3 regions of the Peribacillus sp. NPDC097895 genome follow, and region 3 is predicted to be linked to each of the others. Evidence: riboswitches for the same ligand, from Rfam matches in the RefSeq annotation. Region 3 holds a riboswitch; each other region holds the start of a gene.

Region 1 (7,084 bases), on a different contig from region 3:
AATTTATTATTGCCAAGCTCGCCTGCCGGCAAATTTCCAAGCGTGACTGTACCAAGCGCCGTCTTCACCTGATCGACTTGCTTCGTTACGGCAGGATGATTCAGTTTGATTGTCGTCATTAAAACAACCACCCTTTTAAATATGATATTTTGCTTTCCAATTGATCTATGACGGCTTCTCCTTTACCTAAAAGAACATCCGCTTCATGTGCTATGGTACCTGCTGCACTCAGAGCCTTTTTCTCTATATTAAGCATCATTATTTTACCGTCGATTTTCTCTTGATAGTCGTCATAATCATCATGAATGGTCGTTGACATTGCCTTGTATGCATCACTGCGGGCATCTTGAAAGTCTTCTGCACGGTTTCCCGTCCAGCTTTTTGCCAAATCCGGATTTTTAATTTTAGCAATTTCCCCCAGACAAGCATTCTGTTCGTCTTTGATTTGTCTTTTTGCCTGCTCCAAACGATTGATTTTTTCATTCACATCGGACATTTTACTGGAGAGGGCTGAGTGAATTTCACTCAATGAATTTGCATACACTTAAAAAATCACCTCAAACATACTATTCTCATTATGTAGACTGTCATATTTTTCATATTTTTCATTATAAGGATTATAGTCTTAGAGTTAAATAGGGATAAATAAGCTATTTATGCTAGGTATTTAGGTAATCATTCCCATTCGAACCCATTCTGAATTAGACTTCCTACCCCTACATTTCCATTTTTATGCATTATCTAAATTCTTTTTCTTCAATTTAATGCGGAGCTTTCACCTTTTTCCCTTTGTTCTGATTCGGATCAGGCTTTTTGCATTCACGGTGTTTGTTCCCTGTTTTACATTCATGATCCATATTCCTCCCTTAATTAAGTGGATATAGTTTCACACTTCCACTTATTCAAGATGCAAGAGCCATGCCAGAGCAAAAAGCCCAAGAAGACAGGCTTCGCTCATGAAGCGTGCCGATAAATCGGCACATTCTGACAAAGTAACGGCTCAAGTTGGACGTGATCTGGTTTGTATATTGCAGAACAAATGGCTCACCCTATAAATAGGAGGTGTCCAAAACATGGACCAATTTGAAAAAGCCTATGAAACCTATAAACAGCAGGGTACACCGCAAGCAAACCAAATTGATACATCAGGAAAAGAAGAAATCATAGCAGTAAGGAAAAATGAAGAGGACAATATTATCGCAATCAAGACGAACTCTGGTCGCGAACTAGACTACCCCACTGCCCTTTCCGAGGCAAAAGCAGGCAACCTTGCCAATGTCGACGTTTTCCATAAATATGGACGTGATATATTGCGAAGTGAGCCTGATGGGATAAAAGAAAATAACTTGGATCAACTACCGGAATTTTGACTTTTTGGAGGAGCTGCCTGAAATGGGCAGTTTTTTTCTTTTGGATCTAAAACGTGGAGAAAGGACCCAGCATGATAGCCGGATCCTTATTATTCATACTGATAGGATTCAGAGATTTCAAGAAGTTGGCCACAGGACTCGACCACCTCAATGATTTCCATCCAGGACATGTCCAGTCCCAGTTCATTAGCATGGGAAATCTTATCCCTTAATTTCCGGATGGCATTTGCCTCCCTCTTTCCCTTGCTTTTCGAAGGAATTTGGAAGAACCCCCTCAATTCCTTATCTTTATGAATGATATCGAATTTATCACTGATTTGCAGGCATTCTATTATATTGATATCCTCATTTTTATCGATTCTTCTCCTATATAATTCGTTTGCCTTTTCTAAACGGTCCTCGCTGATCATTGGATACCAGCTGCCATCACCGAACCTATGCATGATGATATCGCTCATCCTCATTTCCAATAGGGTAATATATCCGAATATCAGCATCCTGATTGGGGGCTTTTGAAGGTCAGCATGCGTAATTAACCTTTTTATAGAATTATTCTCTAACACAAACACCCTTGTTTTATTCTTAAAAATACGGAGAAGTTGTATCAAAGGGGTTGAATCCGAAACCATTTCCCTAGGTGAAAAACTTTTCAAATATTCCGAGATGATCCCTTCACCAAGTTCTTGCCTTTCGATATATCCGATGATTTCCCCTTGATCTTGCACTGCCATTATATCGAAATTCTTTTTTTCCAACGCTTTTTGTATGTCAGGTGCTCTATCATTTTTATGGCAAGACTCAAGTTCCTGGGCTATGCTCTTAACCGTGATATTTTCTTCATAAAGAGTTTTAAGACTAAGATAGCTGCTATTGTTTTTTTTATCGCTTCCCTTTAACATCTTTCATCCTCCATTTATAAACTTTCTCCGCGAATTGCCTACCACCAATTATAGACCGCTAATTTGCATCTGGTGTCGCTATTTCAAAAGAATTGGAGCAATTTAAATCCAACAAGTAAAGCTTATAGCGATGAAACGGTCATCAATAAATAAAGTCCACACAAGTGGACTTTATTTATTGCGAATCTCTTAAAAGCGATCTACTGCATTGCCTACCGACGTTTCTTCATTCCCTTCTTCTTCCCAAGCCTTGCAAACATCCACCCAATCCTTGGCGTTAGAATATTCAAACAATTCCGCGGTTGTAAGTTCTATTGCTGAGTTCGGACTGCCGCATGCCGGAAACAATGACTCAAAACGCTTCATTGATACATCAAGAAAAACATCTAGGTCGTTTGCCAGTCCAAATGGGCAAACTCCCCCGATTGCATGTCCGGTCTGTTCAAGCACCTCCTCAGGTGACAGCATTCGTGCCTTGAATCCGAACATCTGGCGAAACTTCTTATTATCCACTTTTGCGTCCCCAGCTGCTACAACCAAAATCGCATTTTCACCTTCCCCCTTAAAGGAAAGAGTCTTAGCAATCCGCGCAGGAATGACGCCAATGGTTTCTGCTGCCTCACTCACGGTAGCACTTGATGTTTCGAACTCCATTACATCGCCTTCCCGGTCCCATTGTTTAAAATGGCTTTTGACACTCTCGATCGACATATTATATTCACTCCTTTGAAGTACATATAAAAATAATATCATCCATCATTGCAATAAATCAAAATCATTTTAGACTTTCATTTCTTGATGAGTTATCATTTAAAAACCATTCTTTACAAATTGACGCAACAAGCATATATGGGATACTATTAATTTTCGGGAAAAAGCCTAAACGTGGTTCGTAACCATCCCACGATAAAAAACTAGGGAGAGAATAAAATGAATGTTCGTACACTCGTGATAAACGGGTTATTGGCTGCCTTGTATGTGGCGGTCTCATTGGTGTTTAAACCAATCGCTTTTGAGATGTTCCAATTTCGAGTTCCGGAAATGTTGAATCATCTGATTGTATTCAATAAAAAGTATATCTACGGTATCGTCGGAGGAGTCTTCATATCGAATCTGCTCTTTTCACCGATGGTACCGTATGATTTGATTTTTGGGGTGGGGCAATCCGTGCTCGCCTTATTGCTGGTCATTTTTGTATCGCGGTTCATAAAAAGCATTAAAGGGCGGATGATCGCAACGATTATCTTTTTCACATTCACCATGTTTTTGATTGCAATTGAACTGAACCTTGCCTTTGGCTTACCATTCTGGTTTAGCTGGATGACCACGGCAGTCGGTGAGTTCGTTGTCCTCTTGATTGGTGCGCCAATTATTTATGGAATGAACAAAAGAATTCAGTTTGAAAAGTGGCTTTAAAGGAATCTTCGCTTCGTAAACCCACTATAATGTAAAAGAGCTGTCTGCATCATGCGACAGCTCTTTTTTTCACCAATGAGCCTGAAAATGATAAACTATTAGTAAGAATGGTGGTGACCCTTTGAAAAGAGTCCTGACCTTAATCGGTCTTCTGGTAATCGCAATATTCATTTATTCTAATGCGGAATTGTTTACTTTCGTTTGGAAAAGTGATCTTGATTCAGTCATTAACATATTGAAGGAAAACCTTTTGCTCACTTTTTTCGTGACATTCGTGTTGATGTTTATCCAGAATTCATTTACAATCATCCCCTTAATTTTGCTCCTTACTATCAATGTCACGATATTTGAATTCATATATGGCTATCTATGGAGTTGGTTTACAAGTGTTGTTGCGTCTGGATTGATTTTTTATGCAGCAAGAAACTGGTTTCAGGAACCACTCTTAAAGAAGATGGGCGAAAAATGGCAAGAAACCGTTGTGGAGCATGGCTTTATGTACGTTTTTACAGGGAGGATTTTCCCGCTTATCCCAACGAGTTTAATTAACTTGGCTGCTGGAGTCAGTACCGTCACTTTCAAGGATTTTTTATTTGCGACAGCACTTGGCAACCTTATATACTTTTTCTTTCTATCGCTAATCTCATATGGACTCCTATCTGTTGAAATGAACCTGTATACGGTAGCTGCACTCGCACTCCTCTTCTTACTATTTATCCTTATCTATAAACGTTTAAAAAAGAAAAAAGCCCTAACCATCTTCAGGAAAAACAGGTGACCGCATTGGTCCCTGTTTTTTATTTATGATTCTGCATATATTTTTCTCCGATAGTTTGTTAAAATGTGTATGTAATTTTACCTTAGAAATGTCTTAAAATCAGGGAGAATCTCCATGTCCAAACGCTCCATCTTAGTAATATATATCCTTTCCGGGATTTTTACATTAGTCGTGTTCGACTATTTTTTAACTACAAATATCCACAACAAAGTGGTTTTCATTCAACTTCAAAGAGCTGAAGGCATTGTCTTTCTTTTATCAATAGGCTTGGTCCTATACCTTTATTTAGCTAAAAGGGAAGAATTCAAACAATTAAAAGAAGCGGAACAACGTCGGCGTACACTCATCAATTCAATGGTGGATTTCGTTAACTTCAAGGATGGTGAAGGCCGTTGGCTTGAATCCAATGCCTTCGGACTGCAATTATTTCAATTGGAGCATGTAGACTATAAGGGCAAAAAAGACAGCGAGCTCGCAGAATACTCCGAATTTTATAAAGAGTCATTGATCTACTGTGAAGTTTCCGATGAAGAAACATGGATTAAAGGGGAAATCACAAGGTGTGAGGAAATCATCCCTCTTCCCGACGGCAATCACAAAACCTTCGATACGATCAAGGTCCCATTGTTCTTTGAGGATGGTTCCCGAAAAGGCTTAGTCGTTATTGGCAGGGATATATCTCAAAGAGTTGTCGCGGAGAATCAATTATTCGATAGTGAACAACGCTATAAATCATTGTTTGAACACAACCCATATCCGATGCTCATGCTTGATTTAAACGGAATGATCACTACCGTAAACCCTAGGTTTGAAACGGTAACAGGGTTTCAACAAGAAGAAATCCATGGCGCCTCATTCATAAAGTTGAACTTTTCAGAGGAGGATGAGGAACTGATCCGTACATCTTGCCAATATGTCGTGGAAAACCATAAAGGGATCAAGAAAGGGAAAGATATTGAATTCCTTACGAAATACGGGAAGTCCATCTTGCTTTCCTGTACGTTTGTCCCGATGATGATTGGTGAGGAATTAGTCGGAATCATTACTTATGCTAAAGAGGTCACTCAAATACGAGAAACGGAAGCACGATTAAGAAGAACGGAAAAATTATCGTTAGTCGGCGAACTTGCCGCCAGTGTAGCCCACGAAGTCCGTAACCCGTTAACTTCGTTAAAAGGATTCGTCCAACTGCTTAAAAAGAGCGACCATCCCTATGAACAATACTACACGATCATGTTAAGTGAACTGGACCGGATCAATCTTATTGTAAGCGAGTTACTCGTTCTGGCAAAACCTCAGGAACTCCCATTCAGCAAACATCAAATCATCGGGCTGATGAATGAAGTCAAAACCTTGTTGAAACCGGAGGCGGACTCTTATCCAACCCAAATATCAATATCCGTAAAAAACGAAATACCCCTGCTTTCATGTGAGGCCAACCAACTAAAGCAAGTATTCATAAACATGCTCAAAAATTCCATGGAAGCATCTGCCGATCACATTTGGATTGATTTTGAGCATATGGACAAAAACCTTTCCATTACCATCAAAGATAATGGCAGCGGAATAGAAAAAAATCGGTTAAGACATCTCGGAGAACCTTTTTATTCTTCTAAAGAAAGAGGAACCGGTTTAGGATTGACAGTCAGTTGCCGAATCATTGAGGCACACCGGGGAAAGGTCCGTTTTAACAGCGAGCTAAACCAAGGAACCGAAGTCCAAATCATTTTGCCCATATAAAGCGTAGGACAAGTGTTAGTACTTGTCCTTTTTTGCATGATCGAAAATAATCTTTTGGTACATTTAAAAAAGGGAAGTGAAGAACGCCTTGACCTTCCCCCAGAATGACCCCGCCGCTGCAGGTTCCTTTCCATTCAACATCCCCTGCACGACTTTGTCATTCGATGGGACAGTCTCCGTTTTACCAGCTGTACTCATTTGCGTCGCCTCAACTTCTGTTTCATTTGTTTTGATATCGTCCACGGTTTCTTCTTCATCCATTTCCACATCCATATCCTTTTCGAAAACAATAACGTAAGTACGCCGGTTTCCATCTTTTGAAACCGTAACTGAAATGGCCGTCTTCGCTTTATCCTTGATCTTTACATCCCCACTGCTCTCACCTTCATATTCAACCGTGGCTCCACTAGCACTTGATGCAGCATTCATTTCGACTGAGGTAATATCATTATCGACTTTGACATGATAGGTATGCGCATTCGAATCAAAAGGTTTGTTCCATACTCCAGTTGATACTGTTAGATTGTTCAAAAATGGTGGGGTTTTGACTTCTTCACCTAAAGAATCAGCAGATACTGCCTCCTTTACAGGAGTTGATTTCGTTTTTTGTGTTGAAATGTTTTCATTCTGTTGTACCTTCGATACTTGGCCATTGCTTGTTTTTACATTATTGGATGGATCAACAGGAGTGGAAGATGGTTTATCCCCTTTAGACGCGGAAGGCTGAGTTTTATTCGCCCCAGTAATAGGTTCCTTTTGAACTGTATCCTCTTTTGAGGAGGCATCCTTATCCTTCGATTCCGTTTTCTTAGCTGCAGCCCGTGTAATCGTTAGCGAATATGTTTTTTCATCCCCATTTTCTGCAGTAACGATAATCTTCA
Region 2 (7,084 bases), on a different contig from region 3:
TCTCATACAAATCAGCTTTGACACCATTCGCAAGAATCGAACCCGTAATATCGGAACCGCTCCTAGAGAAGGTTAAAACATCACCATCTAACGTATACCCAAAGAATCCTGGGAATACTACGATTCCAGGCTCATCACGAAGAGCATATAATCGATCATAAGACTCTGGCAGCACCTTGGTAAATCCACCTTCATCCGTTACGATCAAGCCAGCCTTCTTTGGATTAATATACTGTGCCTCTATCCCGCGGCTTTGGAAATAACCTGCGACCAGCTTCGCATTATTATCCTCGCCACTGGCCTTCAATGCATCCAAATAGCGCTTCGGGTTAGTTTGGTCTGCATGCAACAGTGCCATTAAATTTTCATGAATCCCAATGATGACACTCTCGGATATATCCAGCTCTTCAGCAATGCTCGCATAGCGGGAGACCACATCTTCAATTAAAGGCTCACCGTTATTCCCGCGCAGTTGCTGTTCTGCAGCCTCAATCAATAAATCCGTCACCTTTATATCATCGGAATTGCGTTTCCCTGGAGCCGAAACGACCACGATCTTCCTCTCTGGATCTGAAACAACAATTTCGAATACCTTCCTCAACTGTTCACCTGATGCAAGTGAACTTCCGCCAAACTTTGCAACTTTCATCTCGACATCCCCTATTTTCGTAAATATTCTGTCAAAATCATCTCTCCCTATTATTGCGCTTTTTAGCGAAACAATCAAGTGTAAATTCCGTTATAGGAGGACATTTGTATTTTCATAAAGGACAAAGCAGCAGGACCGCTAATCGAGAATGGCTAAAAACAAAAAAAGACAACGGGCATATGCCCATTGTCTCTCCTATTCTTTAACGATTATCCACAGTTTCCGGGTATAAGTCATGATTCATCAAGCGGTAATCTGCCATTTCCTCATACTTCGTACCTGGTTTCCCATAATTGGTGTAAGGGTCGATGGAAATTCCGCCCCTAGGAGTGAATTTACCCCAAACTTCAATATATTTCGGGTCCATCAATTCGATTAAATCGTTCATGATGATGTTCATGCAATCTTCATGGAAATCGCCATGGTTCCGGAAGCTGAATAAATAAAGCTTCAAAGACTTGCTTTCCACCATCTTCACACTTGGAATATAGCTGATGTAAATGGTTGCAAAGTCTGGCTGCCCCGTTATCGGACATAAGCTAGTAAACTCCGGGCAATTGAATTTGACGAAGTAATCACGGTTAGGGTGCTTGTTATCAAACGACTCCAGAATTTCCGGTGCATAGTCGAATGTATATTTTGTCCCTTGATTCCCAAGCAATGTAATATCATTTAATTCTTCTTCTTTTCTTCCAGACATAAAAAAGTCCTCCTCTTCCACGTTTGTCAGGGGAGATTCATAAAATGGGCCTCTATATAACAAAAACCATATCTCCTCAAAGATATGGTTGATTCGCGAAAAATATCAAAGCCATAGTTTTTTTAAGAGGGTGATGCTATGAACCTCTCCCGTTATCGGGAAATATTTTAATTTGTCATAGTAAATATAAAAAAAAATAGACAATCTGTCAATGCAACTCTCTTAAATTGGGTTTGATTCATTTATATATTCAGTTTAAAATGGAAAAAGCAGTTCAACCTATAAGAAGGAAGAGATTATACAAATGTGGATTTTTGCAGCACTCATCACCAGTTTATGTTTCGGTATCAATAATAGCATTTTCAAATGGAGCAGCGGAAAAGGCTATTCCAAGATACATATCCAATTTTTCTTTTATTTTTCAGCTTTTATTTTGTCCATTTTTTATGGAATATTTATGGATGGTTTGAAGCTGGACTGGCTATCTATCTTGCTTGGTGCAGCTATTGGTGTACTGAACGCTAATGGTAACATCCAGATGGCAAGCGCCTTTGAAAAAGGGCCGGCAAGCTTGACATCACCATTAATCGCAGCAAACGCCATATTCCCCATTCTCTGTGCAGCTTTAATTTTTCACGAACATATTTCTACCCTGCAGTGGAGTGGAATCGTCTGCATGTTTCTCGCTACCTTAGTCATTCAGTATACACCTAATGCTAAAGGTAACCATCAATATGTCCCTTGGATTATGCACACATTATTCTCCATCTTATCTTTTGGTGTGCTTGGCATTCTTATGACGACATCAACACGTCTTCATTTAAACTCCCTTGATATCCTTGTATCAATGTATGGAGGCGGAATGCTTTATCTTCTTTCGGCTCTAGCTCTTAAAAATGAAAAAATCAAGCTAAAGGAAGTCAAAATCGGTTCCTTAGTAGGCTTTTTAAGCATGATAGGCTATGGATGTTATTTCTTTGCGTTGAACACCGGGATCGCAAGCATCATTTTCCCTGTCGTCAGCCTGAACTGTTTAGTTGTCGTATTCGCTGGATGTTATTTATTCAAAGAAAAACTAAAAACCTATCAAATTGCCGGAGTACTTGCAGCATTAATCGGCATTATCTTAACTAAAATATGAATATAGTTCATTTATAAAAACAACCTGGCTGTCATGTGCACACAAGCCAGGTCTTTTTTAATTTAGCCGGAAAATAAGATTGGTTCAAAAAAAGTGTTGACACTTCCCTTTAAATATCAGATAATTTTGAATATTATCTCTTCCAATTTTGTTGCTTTTGGAATGTTTGAAAAATCCTCTGCCACGGGTATAAAAGAAGTAGGTACAACCACCTCATTTAATTTAGAAAGGAAAGATGCAAAATGGTAAAAGTTACAGTAACAGTTGATTTCCAAGGAAAATCTTATCAAACTAACGTCCTTACTAAACCGGGTACAAATCAAGAAGAAATTTTACAACTAGCCCTTCATCAAGTAGAAAAACAATGGAAAGCATAAAAAAGCAGGCATCGTAATAGATACCTGCTTTTTTATTACCTTTTTGATGCACTATTAAAGGATCCCCTTTATAGAAATTCCCTCCCACTTAAAAGCAATTGTTTTTTCCTTCAATCTGAATAACAAGTAATTTAGAATTACACAATAAAGACTTATAAAAAAGACGGTCTTTTTAAGGACCGTCAGGTTTGTTGACAAAAGGAGTCCTATCTAACGGTTAAAACAAAGTTGATTGGAACGGGTGTGCGAGACTCCTGCGGGAAAAGCGCGTCCAATGGAGACCCCACAATCGTAAAGGAGCCGAGAGCGGACCGCCCACGAAAAGCGAGTGCCTGGAGTGGTAATCTAATGATTACATACCCTCAAAAAAAACTGTAGACAAGCTCGATTTTCATCGAGTATATCTACAGTCTGAACGATCATTTTAAGGACCGGCTTCATTAATTATTTCTATACTAAATTTCTTATTAATGGCATGGAACGTTCTTGAAGGCTATCGGAAAGCAGGCTATAAGAAATTAATTTCTTCTTGTACTGCTTGACTACATCAACGTGATCGTTGTAAATGTACACAAATAACCTAACATCCTTTTTGCCGCTTTTAGTATCAATGACTAATGGAGTCCCACTGTTCTCTGGATGTAAAAACAATTGCTCGTTACCCGGGAATATGTGATTTTTCTTTAAAAATTTAGCTTCATTAAAATAATTTATGACTTGGAGTTTTTTTTCATTTTCCAAGCGTTTTCCGTTAAAGGTTACGATAGAGTTGGCTTCGCTAAGTTCAGAATGCAGTTTAAATTTGCTCAGGATCCAATTCACTGTATCGGTCGGGAGACAGGAAACCAATATTTTAACCAAACTTAAGATAATTGTTAAAATCAAAACAGGCAATGTCATATTTCATCATCTCCGCTATGTTCTAAATTTATTGTATATAACTAATTATAACAAAGGGGCGGGTGGATTTTCATAGAAGATGTGACCGTTCTATTAACGTTTCGCTTTTCGTGAACCCCGAAATAATCCAATTTTCATGCAGCGCATTAGAAAAATATATACCCCAACCACTGCATTTAAAAGCAAAAAAACTGGACGTCATGATGACGACCAGTTTTTTTGGAATTGCTTATTGATATCCCCAAATCATTGTTAGCATTGTACCGAAAATAGTAACTAATGCAACAAATAATCCATAATAAACGTTTGTGTAAATCGATGCTTTATCTTCAGACTCTCCTGCATGCATGAACATAACAAATTGAAGTGCTGCTTGCATGAAGGCCGTCACAAGCAGGACGATCACAGCCATTTTAAGTGAGAGATCAAACACAATAACTGATAGTGCGACCAAAGTCAGAACTAGCGAAAAAGCAAATCCCATAACTTGGCCCCGTGGGAATAATTCTTTCATATTACATCATTCCTTTCAGGTAGACGAAACTGAAGATGAAAATCCAGACAACGTCCAAGAAATGCCAGTAAAGTGAAAAGATGAAAGCCTTGTTTGTTGTCTGTGGAGTCATACCGCGTTTTTTAATCTGCACGACGATGAAAGTTCCCCAGAATAAACCAAGTGTAACGTGAGCTCCATGCGTACCTAGTAGTGTGAACAAACTAGATAAGAAAGCACTTGTTTGAATCGTTGCTCCTTCATGTACATACTCCACGAACTCATAAATTTCGACTCCTAAGAAGCCTAAACCAAGAATAAGGGTGATAATGAAGAAACCAATCGTTGCTTTCTGCCTGCCAAGTCTCATTGCATTGATTCCAAGACCTATGGTAAAACTACTAGTTAAAAGAAAGATTGTTTGAAACATTAGTGTTGGGACTTTAAAAAGATGTTCCCCTGTTGGACCATTTCCAGTACCACCAACTAAGACAAAATAAGTGGCGAACAGTGTAGCGAAAAGAGCTATTTCTGCTCCCAGGAAAATCCAGAATCCAAAAATCTTTAAGCGATTTTCTTCCGTGCTATATTCTAGTGGCAGCGAGTTATCTATTTTCATTACTTAGCACCTCGCAATTTATTTTCAGTTTCTTCGATCTCTTCAACAGAGATATAACGTCCGTGATCTTTTTCGAATGAACGGTGAATCATACAAGCAAAGATACCGATCGTTGCAATGATTGCAATGATCCACATGCTGAATACCAATGCAAAGCCCCAAACGAAGAAGATACAGCTCATGATAAACGGCACGCCACTGTTATTTGGCATATGAATCTTTTCTACTTTACCGCCAAATAATTTAAAGCCTTTTTTCTTTGAATCCCAGAATGCTTCTGTAGAATCAACTGTTGGCACAATTGCAAAGTTATATTCAGGGATTGGTGTATGTGTAGCCCACTCTAGAGAACGTGCATCCCATGGATCGTTTGAGATATTTCTTGATGCATAACGAGTACTCCAATAGATATTGTACACAATAAGTGCAAAACCTATTGCTAAACCAATCGCTCCAACGAAAGAGAGCATATTCAATGGACCATATCCTGTTGATTCAGAGTACGTATACATACGACGTGCCTGCCCATCTAAACCAGTGATGAACATCGGGAAGAATGTTACATTAAAGCCGACTATAATGAACCAGAACGACCATTTTCCAATTTTTTCGCTCAACATGAAACCGAACATTTTTGGCCACCAGTACGTAAAACCGGCAAGTACGGCAAATACAGTACCTGGAATCAATACGTAATGGAAGTGAGCTACTAAGAACATTGTATTATGGTATTGGTAGTCAGCACTTGCCATGGCAAGCATAACCCCTGTTACCCCACCGAGCGTGAAAATCGGAATGAAAGCTAAAGAGTATAGCATTGGAACGGTAAACACGATTTTACCTTTCCAAAGTGTGAACAACCAGTTGAAGATCTTAACACCGGTCGGTACGGCAATTGCCATCGTTGTGATGGAGAAGATACCGTTAACCATTGCACCGTGACCCATTGTATAGAAATGGTGAGCCCATACAATGAAAGATAGTGTAGAAATAGCTACCATGGAGATAACCATCGAATTATACCCGTACAGGTTACGACGTGCAAATGTCGAAATGATTTCACTGTAAATACCGAAAGCTGGAAGAATAACTATATAAACTTCAGGATGTCCCCAAACCCAGAACAAGTTTGCCCAAAGCATATCGCTACCGCCATTGGCCATCGTAAAGAATTGAGTTCCGAATAGACGATCCATTGTCATCAACGCAAGTGCCACTGTCAATACAGGGAAAGCGAAAACGATAATGAAGTTTGTAATCAAGATAGACCATGTGAACATTGGCATTTTCATTAAGTTCAGGCCAGGTGCTCTCATTTTCAAGATAGTTACGATAAAGTTGATACCAGTCATTAATGTACCAATACCAGCGATTTGAAGTGAAATCGCGTAATAGTTCGAACCGACTGATTCACTGAAATCGTTACTTGCAAGCGGGAAGTAAGATGTCCAACCTGCATCAGGAGAACCACCGACTACGAAAGAGATGTTAAATAGCATTGCCCCCATGAAGAATAACCAGAAGCTTACTGCGTTCAGACGTGGGAATGCTACGTCACGCGCTCCAATTTGTAATGGTGTAACAATGTTCATTAACCCAATGATAAATGGCATAGCCATGAACAGGATCATGACGACCCCGTGTGTTGTAAATACCTCATTATAATGCTGTCCATCCAAAAGACCGTTATCTGGAATAGCCGTTTGGGCACGCATCATAAGAGCATCGACGCCACCGCGGAAAAGCATAAGCAGTGCTGCCAAGATGTACATGATACCAATACGTTTATGGTCAACCGTTGTTAACCACTCACGCCATAAGTAACCCCATTTTTTAAAATAGGTAATTCCGGCAACAACCGCAATCATGGTTAAACCAATAGCAACCATGGACGCATAAATTGCAGGACTTGGGTGAGGTACGGCAAATCGATCAAAGTAATCCATACTTTTGTGACTCCTTTCAGGAAAATATTCCTTATCGTGTAAAACTAGTAGTTTAATAGAACGTGAGTTAAACCCTTAATGATTGCTGTGTTCTGAATGTTCCTCGTGTGAATCCTTGGAATCATTTTCTTCAGTATCAGAAGATCCGTGGTCATGACCAGCATTTTCCCCTTCAGGAGCTGGTGAAAACTCTAAGTGAGTTCCAGTGTAAGTGGATTGTCCCACATGACCAGGTTTTAATAATTCATTGAATTTTTCC
Region 3 (7,084 bases):
TTTTCGTATTCCTTGCGAAAGAATTCGTTGGTTTCCCGTTCTAGGGCTTTCCTTTCGTTAAACTCTGTTATGAATTTGAAAAAACGTTTCATATGAATTCCTCCTTGTGGGGTAAAAGGTCTTGGTTTAATCGTAACATGAAATCACATAAAATTAACCTTTTTTTACAATTTTGGAGAGAAAAATATGCTTTGGCGGTAATAAAGTTGTGCATTATTTGTTCTGTAAGAAAACATGCGATTGTTCCTTCCTGAGCAGAAGTCCCTATTCAGTGAAAGGATATGAAACGTTGGGATCATGAGTTCAATTACTTGAACTCACCAAGGTAAGGAAACAAAACCCCCTCAGTTTGTAGAAAAAGAGGTGCCATCTAATCTTCAAAACAAAGTTGATTGGAACGGAAGGTACGAGACTCCTGCGGGAATGCGCGTCCAAGGGAGACCCCGCAGGCGCAACGGCGCCGAGGAGGGCTCCCGGACCGCCCGCGGAAAGCGAGTGCCTGGAGCGGAAATCAACGGGACAAAACCAAGCCATTTGTCAATAGTTTAAATATTCATACTATAACACACTTAGTATTGAGGAAACATAGCAAAATATTCACTTCCAATAGCTTTTTTGATAAATGATTCTATCAGTTAATGATACTGTGTATAATTTCATTTATTCCCCGAATTCCGGAAAATGAAACAATCTTCAAGCAGGAAAGAAAAAAGCATTTCCCGCATTCAAGTGGCGGGAAATGCTAGTATTATAATTGGAATTTCCTAACCTGTTCAGTTAGTTGCCCGGCAGACGATGCAAGTTCACTGGCGTGATTCGTGATTTCATCCATTGAAGAGCTCGATTGTTGAGCGGAGGCAGAGACTTGTTCGATTCCTGCTGCTGACTCCTCAGAAACGGCTGCAATGTCTTCGATGGCCTGATTGATCTTTTTACTATTTGTAGAGATGTAGTTTAATTCATTAGTAATATGTTGTATCTTCGTACCCATATTCCCGACAGAGTGATTGATCGTTTCGAAGGTTTGGCCGGTAAGGGTTATCTGTTTCGTGCCCTCATCCACCTGTAAATAACCATCCTCCAGGGAATGGACGACGTTTTTTGAACCAGCTTGTATTGCGGTTACGATTTCGGTGATATCCCCAACCGAGTGTGTGACCCCTTCAGCGAGTTTTCGAACCTCATCCGCGACGACGGCAAAGCCCTTTCCATGTTCGCCAGCCCGTGCCGCTTCTATGGCCGCATTCAAGGCCAATAAATTGGTTTGATTGGATATATCCTTGATGACATGAACAAGCTGAGAGATTTCCTGTGAATGGGAATCGAGCCCTTTCACTTGCTCGACGGCATTTTTGACGACCTCATCAATCATTTTCATTTTTTGGACTGAACTTCGCATTAAAGTGGTTCCTTCCTTTGTCATGGAAAGGATCTCGGTTGAGCTTTGTGATACCTCGACTCCTTCAAGGTGGGCCTGTTCGATCTTGCCGCTGAATTCATCCATCATGCACACCATTTCAGATGCCCGGTTTGCTTGCGACTCCGAACCCTCCGAAAGTTCGTACATGGTGGTCGCTATCTGTCTGCTGCCCTGTTGGACTTCATTCGCTGATTGTGTCAAATTTTCACTTTGGTTCGAAACGGATTCGGATACAGCCAGCATTTTTTCAATCGTATCACGCAGGTTTTTCTGCATTTGGTTGGTGGATACTGTTAATTCCCCAATTTCGTCATTTGACTTTTGCACAAGGGGCTCATGATTCAGCTCTCCGTCAGCCACCATTTTCATCCTGTCCCTGATTTTAAGGAGGGGGGTGGTAATGAGGTTGGCTGTAACAAGCGCAAGCAGAAGACCGATAAGGACTGCCGCAATGGATATGATGATACTTGTCGTCTTAACCGATTTCCCGCTTGCGATGACGGTTTCACCTGAAGCGACAATCAATTCCTCGCGTTCCGAAGCAAGCTCCTTGAAACCCTCCATTACTTCATTGCTGATTGGCGCGACTTCATTTTTGAGTATTTCTTTAGCGCGTTCTTCATTCCCATTTTCATATTGTGTAAACACCCGGTCTACAATCATCGTCCTCCAATCCACGCTTTTCTCGATCAAATCCTTTGCTTTATCAGAATCGCTTAAGGCTAGGAGATCCTCCTGGATGACCTGGCTTTCTTCGGTATATTGCAAGAACCTTTCTTTATAACTCTCGTCACCATATAGAATATAAGCTCGGGCGAATGCGGTTCTTTGTGCTAGATTATATAGTAGCTTTTCATCTTGGATAAGAAGCGGAAGTTCCTTTTGGATGATATCCTGGGAATATACCAGTGACTTGTTGCTGCTATAAATATTGAATGCTCCTAAGATGATACATAAAGATATGATGAGTGAAAATGCCACTAATACTTTTCCTTTAATGCTTTTCAAATGAATGGACCCCTTTATCGATATTTTGTTCATACTTTTTTATCGGATAGATAATGGGATATTTAAGCAATGAAAAGATAACCAAATTTTCCATCAGATCTATTATTCACTAAATATAATCATCTTGATTTTTTCTCGTTTTCAAGTTACTATTGACTTGGAAAAATATAATATTCCGCGTTAAGGCGGAAGAGGTTCTAGCTACCCTCTCAAAAAAACTAAGGAGAAACAGTGCTCTATTCTTAGGGTGCTGTTTTTTTCCGTAAAAAGGAGTTTTATAGAAATGAAGAAGAAAGAAAAGGCAGTGGTTGTGTTTAGCGGAGGTCAGGACAGTACGACGTGCCTGTTCTGGGCATTGGAGAGATTTGAGGAAGTGGAAGCGGTGACGTTCGATTATAATCAGCGGCATAGCTTGGAAATCGAATGCGCTCAAAACATTGCCAAGGAATTGGGCGTGAATCATCATATCCTTGACATGTCGCTGCTGAACCAATTGGCACCGAATGCATTGACGAGAAGTGATATAGCAGTGGAGGACGGGGAAGACGGGGAATTGCCTTCAACGTTCGTACCAGGGAGGAATTTGCTGTTCCTTTCGTTTGCCGGGGTGTTGGCCAGTCAGATTGGCGCTAAACATATCGTCACAGGTGTATGTGAGACGGATTTCTCGGGATATCCAGACTGCCGTGATGTATTCATTAAATCGTTGAATGTGACCTTGAACTTGTCGATGGACCAGTCATTCGTGATTGATACGCCGCTAATGTGGCTTAATAAAGAGGAAACATGGGAGCTTGCGGATCAGCTTGGCGCATTCGACTTTGTCCGCGAAAAGACCTTGACTTGCTATAACGGGATCATCTCCGACGGATGTGGAGATTGTCCGGCATGTAAGCTGCGGAAAAAAGGACTGGATGACTATGTAAGCAGACGGAAGGTGCTTTCATGATGTACGGTTTTACTATAGTGGATAAACTCCAAAAAATAGATGAAGATATTCAGCGCAGCCAATTGAAGTATACAAATAAGAGGGTTCTCGTGAGTAAGGAATTCACCTTTGACGCGGCGCACCATTTGCATGACTATGAAGGAAAATGCAAGAACCTGCATGGCCACACATATAAGGTCATTTTCGGATTGAGCGGGTATACGGATTCACGCGGTTTGATGATAGATTTTGGGGATATCAAGGATATATGGAAAAATGAAATTGAAATCCATCTGGATCATCGTTATTTGAATGAAACCCTGCCGCTCATGAATACAACAGCTGAAAATATGGTTGTCTGGATTTATGAAAAAATGGCCGGAGCCCTTTCATTAAAAGAATATGAGGGTGCTAGAGTTGAATTTGTTCGACTATACGAAACGCCAACAAGCTATGCTGAAGCCAGACGGGAGTGGATGGAAAGTGAGTAAACTCCCCGTTATGGAAATCTTTGGCCCGACCATCCAAGGTGAGGGAATGGTCATTGGTCAAAAAACCATGTTCGTTCGGACGGCCGGATGCGATTATTCGTGTGCCTGGTGTGATTCCGCATTTACTTGGGATGGGACCGGTAAGGAAGATACCGTCCAAATGACTGCTAGAGAAATATGGGATGAGCTGAAGCGAATTGGGGGTTCCGGTTTTTCCTTCGTGACGATATCAGGCGGAAACCCGGCTCTGCTGAAAAACCTAAACGGCTTGATAGCGATCTTACATGAAAATAAAATGAAAATTGGTGTCGAAACACAGGGGAGCCGATGGCAGGATTGGTTTCTCGATATTGATGAACTGACTATTTCACCTAAGCCGCCGAGCTCTAGAATGAACACGGACTTTACGGTGCTTGATCAAATCATATCGAACCTGGCTGTTCGTAATCCCGATAATAATGTCTCGTTGAAGGTAGTCGTCTTTGATGATGAAGATTATCAGTATGCAAAAAAAGTACATGGCCGGTACCCGGATATTCCTTTTTATCTGCAGGTCGGGAATGATGACAGCAGGACGGCGGATGATCAGCAGCTAATTAGCGGACTTTTGAAGAAATATGAAGAGTTAATTGATAAAGTGATAGCTGATGATGAATTGAATGATGTGAAAGTGCTGCCACAGCTGCATACCTATATATGGGGGAACAAGCGAGGCGTGTAAAGAAAAGAGAGCAGGAGGCAGTGTGATGCGTAATCACGCTGCCTTTTACTTATTACAGCCTTTGAATGTGCGTAGCTTTGAAGGATGATGTGTATTTAAGACCATACCCTAATAAGCGATCCATTCCAATATGAGCGGTCCAAATTAAACCAATCATCATCAATGCATCCGACTTTAGAAAAACGGCTAGTAAAATCGTGAATATGGAGAGGGTATAAGTATGAAATAAGTTATAAACTTTTGCTCCAATCCGCTCGTTAATCAGATAGGCCAGCATGGAAACATCAGGAGACAAAATCAATAAAAGGAAAATCGACCAGCTGAATTCATATGACGAATAGATGAAAATCGTAGCTAAAAGGACCATGAGTCCTTCAATATGAAGGAAATTCTTTACCATTTAAAAGCCTCCCGAATTTTAATTGACCATTGGTTAATAATGTTCAAAAAAATTATATGATGTTCTTCGTGATATTTTTAACATGAAAATATGCTAAACCTTTTACATCTTGATATGATAGTTCAGAATTAATATAAAAAGTTATGAATCCGTGAAGAGAAAGAAAAATGGACCATATCGATGCAGGATTCAGTTTGTTGTCCGTTAGGTCCGTCAGGGACTGGATTAGCTTCTCGTATGTTTTATTAGAATCGAATTGAAGTAACTGCTGAATTTCTTTTTCCTTCGATAAAAACATGATGGAATAATGATTCTGTTGGGTTAAACCGAACTCTAAGAAACACAATAAAATCTTTTCCATTTTTTCAGAAGGGTCATTTTCCGACATGATGATATCATCGATTAAATGATTTAGAACGGAAAAATCCGTTTTCACCAAACTATAAAATATTTCTGCCTTATTTTTAAAATGATAATAAATGGCTCCATGGCTGCAATCCAATGATTTAGCCAATTGCCTCATTGAGACATTCGAATATCCTACCGTTGCAAAAAGGTCTCTGGCTTCATTCAAGACCATTTCCCTGGACAATTCTTTACCCGCCGATTTTCTTGGAGACATCTTGTCACCTCCCTATTTATTGACCACTGGTTAATAAGAATGATAACTCACTGATTTCCAATTGTCAATTCTTAGATAAAATTATACATGGCTGTTTATAAAGTTGAACTTTCCATTTAATGAAACGAAAATTCACGTAATCGTCAAACAGAGTTAACCTGAATCTTGATTTATTTTAAAACCATTAATATCCTTTTGTGGTATTGTGAGGGTATTCAATGGGCGTTGGGAGATGAAATAAATGAAGAAGAAATTCGGGATATTATCTTCAATTATCATAGTCTTGACAGGGTGTTTTCTATACACTAAGCCTTATAAAGATAAAACAAAACCTGTAGAAGACATTTTTGAAGTGTATCCACCAGATCAAGTAATAACAAATGAAATGATAATCATAGCGGATATGGATGAGGTCAATCCAGGTGATATCGATTTGAATGATGAAGAGGAGTTAATTAAATTTACAAGAAAACAATATGAGCAAAATGAAAGGGGGGAAATAATTTTTACAGAAGAGGATCAGTGAAATCACCTACCTGTAATGAGTAAACTAATGGAGGAGGCCGCAGTTATTGATTGTTTCGGATAGTATCTATGGGAAACACATTGTAGAGGGAGTCCTGGAAGAGCTGATAGGGAGCAAACCGGTCCAAAGGTTGAAGGGGATACATCAAGGAGGGGCAAGTTATTTAGTTAATGAGAAGTGGAATGTTACACGATTTGAACATTCTATTGGTGTGATGCTTTTAATAAAGTCGATTGGTGGGTCATTAGAGGAACAAATCGCGGGCTTGCTGCATGACGTATCCCACACTGCATTTTCCCATGTCATTGATTTTGCTCTGGATTATAAGGATGAAGATTATCATGAAAAAATTTATGATCATGTCATTATGGTATCCGAAATTCCATCTATACTGAAACAGTATGGATATAATTGTGAAGATATTTTTCAGTCAAAATGGGCATTGCTTGAACAGCCAGCACCTGAGTTATGTGCCGATCGGGTTGATTATACTCTCCGGGATATGTATCAATACGGACATATCAAACTCGAATCCGTTCATGACTTTCTAGGACATATAACCATCATAAACGGTAGGATGTATCTGGATAATATTGAATCGGCGGAATGGTTTGTGGAAACATATTACAGCGAAGTTATTGATTTTTTCATGGACCCACTTAATATATATGGCTATGATATGTTGGCAAAGACCTTAAAACTGGCTTTGGATAAAAACCGGATCAGCCTTGATGACTTACTCGGAGAAGATGATGAAGTCATGCTCTTGTTAAGCTCTATTGGAGACGATGAAGTGCAAAACCTGCTAAAACGGATTCATGGTAACGTATTGGTGAAGGAGGATCAATGGGACTACGATATACACCTGAAAAATAAAGTGCGCCTCATTGATCCTTCCGTTATTCATGGAACCCAATTAGTAAGAGCATCCAGTTTATCTGAAAAAGTGAAGAACATGGGAATTGAAG

Evidence for each region. A riboswitch is a leader RNA that binds a small molecule or an ion and turns the genes downstream of it on or off. The one in region 3 is predicted to bind preQ1.
Region 1: linked by a shared signal. The riboswitch ahead of ACQKMH_RS22790 (QueT transporter family protein) and the one ahead of queC (7-cyano-7-deazaguanine synthase QueC) in region 3 are both predicted to bind preQ1.
Region 2: linked by a shared signal. The riboswitch ahead of queF (preQ(1) synthase) and the one ahead of queC (7-cyano-7-deazaguanine synthase QueC) in region 3 are both predicted to bind preQ1.

Annotation. Positions count from the first base shown of each region.
Region 1 covers NZ_JBNNSH010000006.1:52,548-59,631, reverse strand. Annotated here, with positions in the region: gene ACQKMH_RS22815 (YwqI/YxiC family protein) at 1-119, opposite strand, end outside; gene ACQKMH_RS22810 (YwqH-like family protein) at 119-544, opposite strand; gene ACQKMH_RS22805 (DUF3892 domain-containing protein) at 1,074-1,370, shown strand; gene ACQKMH_RS22800 (hypothetical protein) at 1,460-2,269, opposite strand; gene ACQKMH_RS22795 (YbaK/EbsC family protein) at 2,459-2,980, opposite strand; PreQ1 riboswitch class I at 3,149-3,193, shown strand; gene ACQKMH_RS22790 (QueT transporter family protein) at 3,200-3,685, shown strand; gene ACQKMH_RS22785 (TVP38/TMEM64 family protein) at 3,807-4,463, shown strand; gene ACQKMH_RS22780 (PAS domain S-box protein) at 4,578-6,203, shown strand; gene ACQKMH_RS22775 (cadherin-like beta sandwich domain-containing protein) at 6,267-7,084, opposite strand, start outside.
Region 2 covers NZ_JBNNSH010000006.1:104,919-112,002, reverse strand. Annotated here, with positions in the region: gene ACQKMH_RS23070 (aspartate kinase) at 1-649, opposite strand, end outside; gene queF (preQ(1) synthase) at 852-1,349, opposite strand; PreQ1 riboswitch class I at 1,457-1,502, opposite strand; gene ACQKMH_RS23060 (EamA family transporter) at 1,654-2,490, shown strand; gene ACQKMH_RS23055 (BA3454 family stress response protein) at 2,733-2,867, shown strand; gene ACQKMH_RS23050 (YfmQ family protein) at 3,318-3,767, opposite strand; gene qoxD (cytochrome aa3 quinol oxidase subunit IV) at 3,997-4,281, opposite strand; gene qoxC (cytochrome aa3 quinol oxidase subunit III) at 4,283-4,879, opposite strand; gene qoxB (cytochrome aa3 quinol oxidase subunit I) at 4,879-6,825, opposite strand; gene qoxA (cytochrome aa3 quinol oxidase subunit II) at 6,901-7,084, opposite strand, start outside.
Region 3 covers NZ_JBNNSH010000001.1:426,366-433,449, forward strand. Annotated here, with positions in the region: gene ACQKMH_RS01955 (hypothetical protein) at 1-92, opposite strand, end outside; gene ACQKMH_RS01960 (methyl-accepting chemotaxis protein) at 749-2,428, opposite strand; PreQ1 riboswitch class I at 2,614-2,656, shown strand; gene queC (7-cyano-7-deazaguanine synthase QueC) at 2,712-3,377, shown strand; gene queD (6-carboxytetrahydropterin synthase QueD) at 3,377-3,847, shown strand; gene queE (7-carboxy-7-deazaguanine synthase QueE) at 3,840-4,568, shown strand; gene ACQKMH_RS01980 (DUF4260 domain-containing protein) at 4,621-4,968, opposite strand; gene ACQKMH_RS01985 (TetR/AcrR family transcriptional regulator) at 5,021-5,590, opposite strand; gene ACQKMH_RS01990 (hypothetical protein) at 5,832-6,116, shown strand; gene ACQKMH_RS01995 (HD domain-containing protein) at 6,163-7,084, shown strand, end outside.